2 regions of the Promicromonospora sp. NPDC050262 genome follow, and region 2 is predicted to be linked to the other one. Evidence: riboswitches for the same ligand, from Rfam matches in the RefSeq annotation. Region 2 holds a riboswitch; the other holds the start of a gene.
The links. A riboswitch is a leader RNA that binds a small molecule or an ion and turns the genes downstream of it on or off. The one in region 2 is predicted to bind cyclic di-AMP.
Positions count from the first base shown of each region.

Region 1 (6,975 bases), on a different contig from region 2:
TATGTAGCGTCGGTTTCGCTGCGCCACCGGAGGCACAGCCGCGGGCCCCATTCCCCAGACCGGTACGGGCCCGCGCAACCGGCGACTGGAGAACTTCGGTGAGTACCACCGTCCGACGCGGTCGACACCGCGCCGATCACGCTCCTAGCACTCACTTCATGTCCGTGACACGCACCGCAGCACGTTCCGGCGCAGTGATCGCGGCATCATCCGGACTTCTCGCCACGGCGTTCGCACCCAGCGCACACGCGATCGCGGGAGACGGTTCGAACCGACTGGCCAAGGACGTCGCGACGGCACCAGCGGTGCAGGTCGCGAACGACGCGAGGCTCAACATCGAGAGCAAGGCCGTCAAGGTCACCCCCGCTCCCGAGCCCGAGCCGGAGCCGGTCGTGGAGACCACCACAGAGCAGGTGACCGCGACAACCGCGGCCGCCGAAGCCGAGCCGGCCACCCCGGACTACGCGTCCGACGGTTCCATCGGAGCCCAGGCCGTCTCGATCGCGATGCAGTACATCGGCATCGCCTACGCGTACGGCGGCAGCTCGCCCGCCACCGGGTTCGACTGCTCGGGCCTGGTCAAGTACGTGTACGCGCAGCTCGGCGTCGAGCTGCCCCACTCGTCGTCGTCGATGGTGGCCACCGGGTACCAGGTGTCGTCGCCGATCCCGGGCGACATCGTGTGGACCCAGGGGCACGTGTCCCTCTACGCCGGCGGCGGCATGGTGGTCGAGGCCGCCAACTACGGAAGTCCTGTGCGCTACACCGAGCAGTGGCAGGACTACGCGGTCTACATCCGCCCGTACTGATCCGCACCGGCAACCCGTCAACAACCAGAGCGAAGGAGCACCGCGGCGCGCGCCGCGGTGCTCCTTCGCGCTCGTCCCGGCGGTCGCGACCGACGTCGGTACGCGAGCGGCGCCACTCCGCGAGCGGCGTCAGTACGCGACCGCCGCGGCCGCGTCGACGACGCCGTACCCGTACAGCGGCGTCCACAGCCCCGTGAGACCCAGCAGCGGGTCGTGAGCCGTGCGGAGGATGGCACTCTCCACGTCGTCGACCGAGCGCCCCTGCGCGAACAGGAGCGCCGCGACCCCGGCCACGTGCGGCGTCGCCATCGACGTGCCCGCGTAGGAGTCGTAGCTGCCGCCCGAGCAGGTGTCGGAACCCGTGCCCACGGGAACCGTCGACCAGACGTCGCCGTCGCAGCCGGTCAGCCCGCCCGACCCGCCGGGCGCCGAGACGCTCTTCAGGTCCAGCTTGACCGGCAGCTCCGAGTAGTAGGAGTGGAGCCCGGCCGAGTCGGTGGCCCCGACGCAGATCGCGACGCTGGTGAACGCCGGGTCGCTGCAGAGCGGGGTCGACGAGTTGCCGGCCGCCGCCACCGTGAGCACACCGCGCTCACGCGCGTACGCGATGGCATCCCGCATCAGGGTGTCGACGCCGATGATCGTCAGCAGCTGCCCACCCAGGCCGGAGCCCAGGGAGAGGTTGATGACGTCGGCACCGTGGTCGGCCGCCCAGCGGATGCCGTCCGCGATGTCCTGCGACGAGCCCGACCCGGCCTCGAGCACCTTGACCGGGAGGATCCTGGCGTCCGGCGCCACGCCCGCGACGCCGATGCCGTTGTCCGTCGCGGCAGCGACGATGCCTGCCACGTGCGTCCCGTGCTCGTCGCCGTCGTTGGTGCCGTCGGGCCCCCTGAAGTCCCCTTCGCCGCACGGACGGACGTCCGCGCAGCCCGTGAAGGTGGCGCCCGGCAGGAGCTGCCCCGCCAGGTCGGGCTGGTCGAAGTCGACTCCTGTGTCGACCACGGCCACCACCACGCCCTCGCCGGTGCTGGCCGGCCAGGCCGCCTCGGCGTTGATCTGGTCCAGGCCCCACTGCCTGTCCCGGAGGGGATCGCTGGTCGCGGCCTGCGCGCCCGGCGCGACCGCGACCAGCGTCGCCACGACGAGCGCCGCGGAGGTGGCGGCGCCGACAAGTGACTTCCTGTTCATATATGCCCCCATTATTCGCACAGGGGCTGATTACCCCTGAACTGGGGCAAACCTAGGACGACCGAGTCGACGCCGAACAGGCCTCACGCCCGGTTGGGGGTGAAATTTACACAATCGCAATCAGTAAGGGCGCGGGATGTCAGGCCCAGGCCTCGGAGAGCTCGCTCTCGTCATCGGCTTCCCTGGACAGCCGGAGCGCGGCGATGGCCGCACCGAGCAGCAGGGCGACCACCCAGGCCCCGAGCTGGTGCCCGTCGGGAACGATCGCGGCGGAGGCGATCTTGCCCGCGGCGAGGGCCACGGCGGACATCGGGTCCTCGGTGAGCGCCGAGCCCGGCCAGATGTTCTCCTGCACCGCCAGCAGGGCGGGTCCGGCCGCCTGCAGCACCCACACGGCGCCGGCGGCGGGCAGCCAGCCGAGCAGCTCCATCGGCTTGCTGTCCACGGTGAGGCCGAACGCGATACCGAGCGCCAGGGCGAGCACCCACCACGTGCCCGTCGGGGACACCGCGTTGCCGGGCACGAAGCCCCAGAACCAGCCGTCGAGGAGCACCACCGGCAGGGCGAGGGCGACACCGCGCAGAGCGGCCGGCCCGAGGCCCGCCAGGAGCCCGGCCGCGAGGCCGACGATCCCGGCGGCGCAGGTCACCACGAGCATGCCGAGCGGCATGGCGTCACCCGGGACCGTCTCGCGGGCCGCGAGCCACCAGGAGGCGCCACCTGCTCCGGCCATCGCGAGCAGGGTGCCGCCGATCGCGGCGGCGGCGCCCGCCCCGGCCGAGGCGGCAAGGCGGGCGGTGGTCCCGGCGAGCACGCCACCGAGCAGCGCCATGACGACGAGGCCGACCACCGCACCGTCGGCCGTGAAGGGCAGCGGCAGGATGCCCGCCTGGGCGGCGTCAGAAGCGTCCGCGATGCCGGTGACCTGGTACGACAGCTGCGCGAGCCAGGGCAGGAATCCGCAGATCCACCAGACGATCGCACTGATGGGAAACACCCACCAGGCGGAGATACGGGAGTGCGATTCGCCCATGCCGCCGAACGGTAGCGGATGTGTGATGTCGGTCATAACCCCTGAAGCCCGGAACGGCGCAAATCTGCGCCTTCGTTGGGTCAGACCGTAATGCGTAACCCGATCGTGACTTTTTCCGTGAACGTGTGTACTTTGACTTCTGCTCCACCGCACGGTGGAGTCGCGAGCCGGACGCCGAGTCCTGTCACCGGTTCGTGACCAGACGTTCAAGACAGGAGCGGGGGACCCATTCCCGGGCGACAGCAGGATCGTCGTCCTCGGGGTGAAGCCGGACGGAAACCCCCCAGTAGCCGTGCGGCCGGGTTGTACTCCTACCCGAACCCGACAGCTGACCTCGCAGGCGGTACAGGAGACATTAGGTGACGAACTCCCTCCGCGGACGGCATCGTGACAGCCGCCCGGCCCAGACACCGCTGACCATCCTCGCCCGTACCGCCACCGAGAACGCCGGCACAGTTGCCCGCCGCGGCGCGATCGCCGCAGCCGCCGGTGGCGTCCTGATCTCCACCATCGCGACGACGGCCCACGCGGCCCCGGCGATGGACCTGAAGACCGACGTCAAGACCGCGAAGCTCAACTCGGTCGACCTCAACTCACTCACCGCGGTGGCCAAGCAGTCCGTCGCCGCCGCCCCCACCGTGACCGTCCCGGCCGACGCGAAGATGCCGATCGAGATGGAAGCCCTGGGCACCTCCACGGGCGCCGACGGCGAGAAGGGCGAGGGCCCCGCCGTCGTCTCGGTCGACGCGCCGGACCCCGTGCCGGTCGGCCAGCAGGCCGTCAACATCGCCTTCAACTACCTGGGCATCACCTACGTGCTGGGCGGTAACTCGCCGTCGGAGGGCATGGACTGCTCGGGCCTGATCCAGTACGTGTACGCGCAGCTCGGCGTCTCCCTGCCGCACTCCTCGAGCGCGATGCTCAGCTCCGGTTACCAGGTCACGTACCCCGAGCCGGGCGACATCGTCTGGACGCCCGGCCACGTGGCCCTCTACGCCGGCAACGGCATGATCATCGAGGCCTGGGCCGCCGGCATGCCGGTCCGCTACACCGAGATGTGGCAGAACAGCCCGACCTTCATCCGGGTCGTCTGAGCCGGAGCCGCAGGCTCAGACGACAAAGAGGCAGAGCCTGAGCCGCTGGCCTGGACAGCCGCAACACCAGAGTCTCGCGAGGCGCCGCCTCCGCGCCGGGTATCCGGCAGCGGACGCGGCGCCTCTCGCGCACCCGGCCCCGGGGGGGGCTACTCCGGCCAGTCGCAGCTGTCCGCGATGAAGGCGAACAGGTCGGCGCGCGCCGAGTCCGGCATGGGCACGTAGATCACGTGCTGCGCCACCCCGTCGACGCTCGCCGACACGGGCAGGAACGTGCCGCGCTTGTCCTCGCCCACGGCGTGGGCGTCGCAGCGGGCGGGCACCACGGGCAGGGTGACGCTGCCGGAACGCTGCCCGTCGAGCGCGGAGCCGGTCCAGCCGGTCACTTCGCCGTCCGGGTCAGGGTTGTTCGTGATCGTGGTCCCGGCGATCCGGCCGATCGTGACCTCGGGCCCGCCGTCCACCGGATCGATCCGCAGCGTGACCAGGGCGGTCAGCTCGCCGTCGCGCGTCTCGACGGGGATGTCCGCGTCGACGGCGAGGCTCGCGCCCGCGGCTACCGCGGCCGTGGCACAGTCCACCGCGTGGTTCCGCGCGAGATGCCCGCCGGGATCGCCCACCTCCTCGACGACGACGTCGCTGGCCGGCCCGAGCTCGTCGAACTCGCCCAGGGCCAGCGTGATCGTCGCCGACGGCGCGGCGTCCGGCACCGGCTCCTCCGGCCCCGCCGGGAAGCCGGCGCACTCCGCCTCGCCCAGCTCGACGTAGACGTCCCGCGTGGTGCCGGGCCGCAGCGCCGGGGTGCGGTTCTCCTTGGTGGGGTGGGTGGGCCCGAAGCCGTCCGCGTCCAGGGCCCCCGACACCAACGTCATCGTCTCGTCCGAGTCGTTGGTGACCGCGAGGACGATCTCGCGGGCGGCGTACTGCGAGCGCCCTTGGTCCACCTGGACGCTGAGGTGGTCGGCGATGTCGTCGGGCACGGGCCCCAGGGTCGACGACGGCGTGGGCGCGCCCGAACATGCGACAGCGGCCGCCCCGACCAGCGACGTCAGGAGGACGACGAGGGCGGTGCGGCCGCGGGCCACAGCGGTCAGGCGGTCTTGCGCCGGCCGAAGATCGCCTGGGCGATCAGGATGACGATGATCGCGCCGATCACCGCGAAGAGCCAGGTCGACCAGGACCAGAACTCGCTGAAGCTGACGTTGAAGATGAGGCCGCCCAGCCAGCCGCCGAGCATGGCGCCGAGCACGCCGAGAAGCAAGGTGACCCAGAAACCGCCCGGCTGCTTGCCCGGGATGACGATGCGTGCGATGACACCGGCGATCAGTCCGAGGATGAGAAAGGCCCAGAAGCCCATGGCATTTTCCTCCAGTCGTGTGGCTTGCTTGTGCTCTACTCCAGCACTGATTTGGTTCAGTTGCCACCGGACCCGCCGATCAGTCCCATATCGGGACATTGCGCCCGGACAAGTCGGGGCACACCGCCGCGCTAAGGTTCGCCCGGGCAAGGGGCCCTGAGGCAATTCCGGGCCGTGGGCTCCGGGCACGCGAAAGTGGAGGAACACTCGATGAACCAGGAGATCGGCACACGGGCCGCACCGCGGACCGGACGAGAGCGACTGCGTGCCTTTCTCGACCAGAGGTGGGTCACCAACCTCGTGCTCGGGGTGATCCTGGCGAACGCCCTGGTCCTGGGCGCCGAGACCATGGTGCACGGCGAGGCGCTCGAGGTCCTGCGGAACATCGACCACGTCATGCTCGGCTTCTTCGTGCTGGAGCTGCTCCTGCGCCTGATCGCCTACGGCTGGCGCTTCTTCCGCGACCCGTGGAACGTGTTCGACCTGCTCGTGGTGGGCGTCGCCGTGCTCCCGGCCACCGAGTCCCTGTCCGCACTGCGCGCCCTGCGGGTGCTGCGCGTGCTGCGGGTCATCTCGGCGGTGCCCGCGCTGCGCCGCGTCGTCGACGGCCTGCTGCGGGCAGTGCCCGGGATGGGCGCCGTGGGCGCGCTGCTGGTGCTGGTCATGTACGTGTCGGCGGTCATCGCGACCGGCCTGTTCGGCACGACGTCCCCGGAGTACTTCGGCAGCCTGTGGACGTCCCTGTTCACGCTCTTCCAGGCCATGACGGGCGAGGCCTGGCCCGACATCGCGCGCTCGGTGATGGAGACCCATCCCGCCGCGTGGATCTTCTTCGTGCTGTACATCCTGGTGGTCAGCTTCGCCGTGCTGAACCTGTTCATCGCCGTCATCGTCAACGGCATGGAGGAGATCTCCGAGGAGGAGCGCAAGGACGACGAGCAGAAGGACGAGCGGCTCGACGCCCTGGCCGAGCAGAACCGCGAGATCCTCGTCGAGCTCCGCGCCCTGCGCGCGAAGCTCGACGAGAACGACGGCGCGGCCGCCTAACCGGGAGTCACGTCGGGTGTGACGTCGGGTCCGGTCACGACGTTGACCAGGTGCGGCGGGCGGACCACGACCCGCCGCACCGGCCGTCCGCCCACGGCACGCGTGACCGCCGGCCGGGCCAGCGCGGCTCGCTCCAGCTCGGCCGGCACGACGTCCGCCGGGACCGCCATCCGGTCCCGCACCCTGCCGTCCACCTGGACCACCGCCTCGGCCTCGGACACCACCAGGTACGCCGGGTCCACCTCGGGCCACGGCTGTGCCGCGACCGGCGTCGTACGCCCCAGCCGCTCCCACAGCTCCTGGGCGGTGAACGGAGCGAACAGGCTCAGCAGGACCGCGACGGCGGAGGTGGCCTCGCGGTAGATCGCCGTGCCGTCGTCCGCCCCGCGGTCGTCCACCTCTCCGGCCGGCGACGACGCCCGCCGCACCTCACCCACCAGCTGC
Region 1 covers NZ_JBFAKX010000011.1:222,248-229,222, forward strand. The annotation lists gene AB0I29_RS18025 (NlpC/P60 family protein) at 159-809, shown strand; gene AB0I29_RS18030 (S8 family serine peptidase) at 939-2,000, opposite strand; gene AB0I29_RS18035 (hypothetical protein) at 2,140-3,033, opposite strand; cyclic di-AMP (ydaO/yuaA leader) riboswitch at 3,196-3,391, shown strand; gene AB0I29_RS18040 (C40 family peptidase) at 3,393-4,127, shown strand; gene AB0I29_RS18045 (hypothetical protein) at 4,277-5,212, opposite strand; gene AB0I29_RS18050 (GlsB/YeaQ/YmgE family stress response membrane protein) at 5,218-5,484, opposite strand; gene AB0I29_RS18055 (ion transporter) at 5,695-6,531, shown strand; gene AB0I29_RS18060 (leucine--tRNA ligase) at 6,528-6,975, opposite strand, start outside.
Region 1: linked by a shared signal. The riboswitch ahead of AB0I29_RS18040 (C40 family peptidase) and the one ahead of AB0I29_RS22355 (C40 family peptidase) in region 2 are both predicted to bind cyclic di-AMP.

Region 2 (6,975 bases):
GCTCGTGGTTCTCCGGCGTCGAGCCCGCGCAGGCGTCCTCGACGACGAGGACCCGGCGGCCGGCGTCGGCGGCGGCCAGCGCGGTGGAGATCACGCAGCAGTCGGTGGCCACGCCCGCGAGCACCAGCTCGCCGGCCTCCTGGGTGGCGGCCGCCAGCTCCGGGCCCCACTTGCCGAAGGTGGTGCGCGTGACGACGGGCGCCCCCGCGGCGACGACGTCGGCGAGGTCGGTGATCTCGTACAGCGGGTCGTCCTCGGGCACGAGCGCGAAGGGCCACTGGTCGAAGTACGCGCGCCAGGCGCCGTCGGGCACCGCCGGGGCGACGTACCGCGTCAGGACGGTGCGCCCGGCGAAAGCGGGGAGCAGGCGCCGCGTCCCGGCGAGCGCGCGCGGATAGTCGGGGGAGGCCCACGGGCTGGGCGGGACGGCGAACACGTCCTGCATGTCGATCACGACCAGGGCGGCATCCGGCCCGACGGCGGCGGCTACCCGGGACGGCTCGACGGCGTCCGCACCGTCGCTCATCGCTCCTCCTGACGGCGCACCGCGCGGGCGCTCAGCAGGAGCGTCCCGACGAACCCGAGGGCCAGGGCGACCAGCACGCCGAGGTTGGCGAACGCCCAGCTCCCGTCCACGCCGCCGAGCGGGCCCAGCAGGTAGCCCTGCCAGGCCAGCCAGGGCGCGTAGGTGTTGGTCACCAGGCCCCAGCCGATGCCGGTACCGCCCACGACGAGCAGCACGGCGGCCCAGTTCACGGACCCGTACCGGCCGGCCGGGTCGTACAGGTCGGCGTCGGCGTAGTCGCGGCGGCGCAGCAGGATGTCGGCGAGCAGCACGCCGCACCAGGCGGCGACCGGCACGCCGAGGGTGATGAGGAAGCCCTGGAACGGGCCGATGAAGGAGTCCGCGACGAAGACGACGTAGATCGCGCCGACGACCATGAGCGCGCCGTCGATGGCGGCGGCCACCCAGCGCGGCGCGGGCAGCCCCAGGGACAGCAGCGCGAGACCGGAGGAGTAGATGTCGAGGGCGGCGCCGCCGATCAGCCCGGCCAGCGCGACCACCGCGAACGGGATGAGGAACCAGGTGGGCAGGATCGTGGACAGGGCCCCGATCGGGTCGGCGCCGATCGCCTCGTTCAGCACGGGGTCGGAGCCCGCGAGCAGCAGACCGAACACGAGCAGGACGACGGGGGCCAGCGAGGCGCCCAGCGTGGTCCACCCGACGATGCCGCGCCCGGAGGCGGAACGCGGCAGGTAGCGCGAGTAGTCGGCGGCCATGTTGACCCAGCCCAGCCCGAAGCCGGTCATCATGAACACGAGCCCGCCGATCACCTGCGGGCTGCCGCCGGCGGGGATCGCGGCGACCGTGGCCCAGTCGATGTGGTCGAGCACCAGCACGATGTAGACGACGGTGAGCACGGCGGTCAGCACCGTGATGACCACCTGCAGCCGCATGACGAGGTCGAAGCCGAAGACGCCCGCGACGACCACGATGCCCGCCACGACGGCGAGGGCCACGACCTTGGTGACGGTTCCGCCGCCCCAGCCGAGCGTCCCGAGCACGGTCGAGGTCGCGAGCGTGGCCAGCGCGACCAGCACCGTCTCCCAGCCGACCGTCAGGATCCACGACAGCAGCGACGGCAGCTTGTTGCCCCGCACGCCGAACGCGGCCCGGGACAGCACCATGGTGGGCGCCGACCCGCGCTTGCCGGCCAGCGAGATGAACCCGCAGAACAGGAACGACACCACGATGCCGATCGTGCCGACCACGACGGCCTGCCAGAACGACACGGCGAACCCCAGCAGGTAGGAGCCGTACCCCAGCCCGAGCACCGAGACGTTGGCCCCGAACCACGGCCAGAACAGGTTGCGCGGCGAGCCGCGCCGTTCGGCCTCGTCGATGGTGTTCAGGGCATTGGTCTCGACGCTCGTGGGCGCGCTGCTCATGGTGGTGATCCTGCCACGACGCACGAAGGGCCCGCACCGTCCTGGTGCGGGCCCTTCGTGAGCAGGTGTCGGGCGGAGCCGACCCGGGTGGGTCAGCCGATCCGGAGGTAGACCGGGCTGTCCTGCCAGATCTCGGTGTACCGGACGGTCTCGCCCGGGACCGGAGCCTCGACCTGCATGCCGTCGCCCGCGTAGATGGCGACGTGGCCCGGGGACCAGATGATGTCGCCCGGCTGCGCGTCGGCGGCCGAGACCTCGGTGCCGGAGTAGCGCTGCTGCGCCGAGGAGTGCGGCAGGGTGATGCCGACCTGGGCGTAGACGTAGGACGTGAAGCCCGAGCAGTCGAACCCGGCGGGGGTCGCGCCGGCCCAGACGTACGGGACGCCGAGGTACTGCATGGCGATGTCGACGATCTTGGACCCGGAGGTGGCGGCCGGGGCGGCCTTCTCCTCGGGCTCCTCGGCGACGGTGGTGGCCTTGACCTCCTCCTTGGCGGGCTCGGCCTCGACGACGGGCTCCGGCTCCGGCTCGGGCTCCGGCTCCGGCTCGGGGGCCGGCGTCACCTTGATGGTGCCGGTCTCCAGCGCGAACTCGCTGTCCGCGGCCACCTTCACGGCGGGGGCGGTGTCCACCTTCGCCGTGGTCAGGGCGGCGGTGTCCACCTCGGTGTCGGCCGACTTCTGCACGGCGTCCTGGACCGCGTCGCGCACGGTCTCGAGCTCGGCGGTGTTGGTGCTGGGGTCGTTCGCCGGGGCGGCGTTGGCCGGGATGGCGAGCAGCGAGACGAGGAGTCCCGATCCGGCGGCGACGACCGCGCCACGGCGGGCGGTCGCGGAGATGCCGCGGGCTGCGGCGCGCGAGATCGGGGTCAGCGGGGTGAGGGGTGCGTGGGCAGCACGATGGCGCCCGGGCATGCGTGTGGTCACAGCAATTTCTCCCGGCGCCTACGAGGTGAGCTGTCGGATTCGGATCGGAGAATGACCCGGCCGCGTCCTGCTGGTGCGGCTTCACCCCAAGGGCACCTGGCGGTGCCCGCGTACTTGGTTCCCCCGTCCCTGTCATCTGTTCAGAGCAGATCTCGTGGCGGTGACAGGGCTCGGCGTCCTCCACGAGTGCCCACGGAATTCCCCGCGAGCGGGACCGACCGTAGCCCACCTGGGCCCGAAAGTCACGATCGCGTTACGGACATCCCGGCCAGTGCTGGAGCTATTGACCGGAATGTCCGACCTACGCTAGTGCGGCGGGCGCCGTCCGGATCGAGGGCGGCGCCCACCGGGCCGAAGGTCCCGACTAGGACATCTGTCCAGGTCGCACATTGTGGTTGCGGGCGAACAGGTTGTCCGGGTCGTACCGCCGCTTGACCGCCGCGAGCCGTTCGTAGGTCGCCGTCGGGTAGACGGCTGTGACGTCCGTCTCATCGGCCGTCGTGAGGAAGTTCGCGTACGCACCGCTGAGGTGCGGGGCGAGCTTGCCCCACAGCCCGTCCAGCACCGGCCGGGCGGCCTCGATCACGGGCGCCGGGCCGCCGGTGAAGGTCGTGACCATGAGCTCCGCGCCCCGGTGCGCGTACGCCGTGGCGTCGCTCGGCACCCGGGCCATCGCGCCACCCAGGCTCCGGATCGCGATGGACGGCGCACCCGCCGACGTACCGGCCTCGGCCAGGATCCGCAGGGTCTCCTGGACCGACTCGTGGTCGACGAGGCCGTCGTGCGCGATCACGTGGATGCCGGGCGGCGGCGTGCCACCCTCCACCAGGACGTCCGCGTAGTCCATCAGCGTGACGTCGTCCTCGATGACCGTCCCGAGCCGGCGGATCGGGTCCAGTGCCGCCGCCGCGGCGTCGGGGTCGTCGCCGTCGAACGCCACGTGCACCTCCACCGGGGCCTCCGGCCCGCCCGCCAACGGGTTGGCGAGGTTGGTGATGGACGTGACCTCCTCCGGGGCCGTGCGCAGGTAGTCCGCCCAGCCCTGGAGCACTGTGGCGGCCTCGCTCCCGGGGAACGACACCTTCCCGAAGAAGACGCGCGTGGTCCGGTGCGCCGCGAACTCGAACGACGTCACGACGCCGAAGTTGCCGCCGCCGCCGCGGATCGCCCAGAACAGGTCCGGGTGCTCGTCGGCGCTCGCGGTCACGACCGCGCCGTCGGCGGTGACCACCTGCGCGGCCACCAGGTTGTCGAGGGCCAGGCCGTACCTGCGGACCTTCCAGCCGATGCCGCCGCTCAGCGTGAGCCCCCCGACGCCGACGCTCTTGGTGTCGCCCGAGGAGATCGCCAGGTCGTGCGGGGCCAGGGCCTCCGCGACGTCGCCCCAGTGGGCGCCGCCGCCGATCCGCACGAGGTGCCGCTCGGCGTCGACGACCTCCACGGTCGCGAGCGGGCTCAGGTCGATGACGATGCCGCCGTCGTTGGTGCTGAAGCCGGGAAAGCTGTGGCCGCCGCCGCGGACCGACAGGGCGAGCCCGGAGCCGGCGGCGAACCGGACGGCCGCCTGCACGTCGCCCACGGTCTTGGGCCGCAGGACGTAGGCCGGGCTGCCCACGACGAGCCGCGAACGCGCCACCGACTCGTAGTCGGCGTCGCCCGGCTCGATGATGTCGCCGCCGAAGTCGCGGCGCAGGGTGTCGAGTGCTGAGGTCATGACGTTCCTTCCAAGCGGTTGTGCCGAACGAGGAGTCGACTCGCCAGGCCTGGAAGATGTGACCGGACGACGGCGTGACCTCGGTCACGCGGGCGTCGGGACCGCCCGTCAGCGCGTCACCGCACCCCCGCCAGCACCGCCTCGGCCACCACGAGGTCCTCCCACGACATGCCCGTGCTCTTGAACACGAGCGGCCGTTCCGGGTCGGGGCGGACGGCGCCCGTGACGACGTCGCGCATCGGCACCAGGTCGCCGGCCGCCAGGGCGCCCTCCGCGATGGCGAGCACCACGTCGCCCGCCTCGCGCAGCGCGGCGCCCGGGTCCTCGACGACGACGGTGCCGCGCGCGAGCAGTCCGGCCGGCAGCTCCCGGGCGTCCGGCTCGTGCGAGCCCACCGCGATGACGACGGCGCGGTCCGCGATCAGGGCGGCGTCGAACAGCGGCTCGCGGGCCGACGTCCCGCACACCACGACGTCGGCGGCGCGCAGCGCGTCGTCGGACGCCGGGCCGCCCAGCCGGACGACGGTGGCGCCGTCGATCTGGGCGCCGTCGGTCGCCTCGGTGCGGGCCGGGTCGCGGACGAGCTGGGTGACGTCGCCCAGCGGTCGCCGTTCGCCCAGCGCGTCCGCGAGCGTCGCGACGTGCCCGTGCCCCTGCGGCCCCGCGCCGACGACCGCGACCTGGAGCGGGTCGGCGGCGTCGAGCAGCCGGTCCAGCACCGCCGCGACCGACACGGCGGGCGTGCGCAGCGTGGTCAGTGCGATGCCGTCCAGCACGGCGACGACGCCGAGCGTGGCGGCGTCGAGCAGCAGGTACGAACCCTGGACACGGGGCAGGCCGAGCGTCGCGTTCGCGGGGGCGACCGTGGCGACCTTGATCCCGACGTGCGCCCGGTCGCCGCCGCCGTCCGACGGCATGAGCAGCAGCTCGCCGGCCGGCACCGGCACGCCCTGGCGGGGCAGGTCGGCGGCCGGGTCCAGCCCGGCCGCGAGGGCGGCGCGGAGGGCGGCGACGGCGTCGGCGGGGGAGCAGGCGGCGGCCACGGCCGCGGCGTCCAGCACGAGGGGCGCGCTCATCGCAGCACGAACCCGGGCACGAGGGTGTCGGCGGGGTCCACGACGAACCGGTGCTCGCCCGTGCGGTACGCCGTGCCGGTGACCTGGGGGACCACGGCGTGCAGGTCGCCCACCCGCGTCGTCCCGACGACGGCGCCCGTGAACGTCGAGCCGACGATCGAGGTGTGCTCCAGCACGGGGCCGCCGACACCGACCCGGCCGTCGTCGGCCAGCACGGCCAGCCGGGCGCAGGTGCCCGAACCACAGGGCGACCGGTCGACCTGGCCGTCGGCGAAGACCGTCACGTTGCGCTGGCGCACGGTCCCGTCGGCGTCGGTGCCGAGGTCCTCGTACAGGATGGTGCCGTACACACCGCTCAGGCGCGGGTCGGTGGGATGGACGGCGAGCCCGTCGGCGTCGAGCGCCTGCTTGATCTCGCGGCCCACGGCGATGAGGTCCGCGTAGCTCGCCGGGTCGACCACCAGGCCGAGGCTCGTGGCGTCGACGCTCGCGTAGATCGCGCCGCCGTAGGTCAGGGTCGCCGACGCCGTGCCCCGCGTCGTGGGCACCGCGAGGTCGCGGGCCAGCACGTAGCTGGGCACGTTCACGAAGTCGACGCCGACCGTGCGTCCGCCGGCCCGGTGCACCCGTGCGGTGACGCGGCCGGACGGGACGTCCACGACGACGTCGACCGCGCCGTCACCGGGCGCCGCCACCAGGCCCGTGTCGACGGCCCAGGCGCCCAGGGCGATGGTGCCGTGCCCGCAGGCGGTCGAGAAGCCGTCCTTGTGCCAGAAGAGCACGCCGAGGTGGGCGCCGTCGTCGTCCGGCGGCACGATGAACCCGCCGTACATGTCCGCGTGCCCGCGCGGCTCGGAGCACAGCAGCCGCCTCAGGTCCTGGGCGTCGGTGCTCGCCAGGGCGCGGGCGCGGCGGTCGGCCACCGAGTCGCCCGGCAGGGGGACGGGCGGCTGCGCGACGATCCGGAACGGCTCGCCCGCCGTGTGGTAGTCGGTGGTGGCGACGGTCTGCGTGATCACGCCGCCATCCTCGGGCATGGGACGTGGGCCGTCCACGCGCGCTGCGCGCACGTCACCTCGGCGCACTGACGCCCGGCTCAGACCTTGTCGGCGGGCGCGGGCGCCGGATCGTCCTCCGGCGTCGGCGAGTCGTCCGGCGTCGGCGCGTCCGCCGGCACCGGGCCGTCGTCCGAGGTCGGCGCGTTCCGTGCTGCCCGCCGGGCCTTCCGCTGGGCCGCGTCGGCGTCGTCCTGGAACACGTTGTCGAGCGTCACGACGAACGTGGTGAAGAGGGTCACGAGAATCGCGAT
Region 2 covers NZ_JBFAKX010000018.1:3,252-10,226, forward strand. The annotation lists gene AB0I29_RS22345 (cysteine hydrolase) at 1-526, opposite strand, end outside; gene AB0I29_RS22350 (cytosine permease) at 523-1,950, opposite strand; gene AB0I29_RS22355 (C40 family peptidase) at 2,043-2,876, opposite strand; cyclic di-AMP (ydaO/yuaA leader) riboswitch at 2,880-3,032, opposite strand; gene AB0I29_RS22360 (FAD-binding oxidoreductase) at 3,241-4,590, opposite strand; gene AB0I29_RS22365 (ornithine cyclodeaminase family protein) at 4,707-5,666, opposite strand; gene AB0I29_RS22370 (proline racemase family protein) at 5,663-6,685, opposite strand; gene AB0I29_RS22375 (hypothetical protein) at 6,763-6,975, opposite strand, start outside.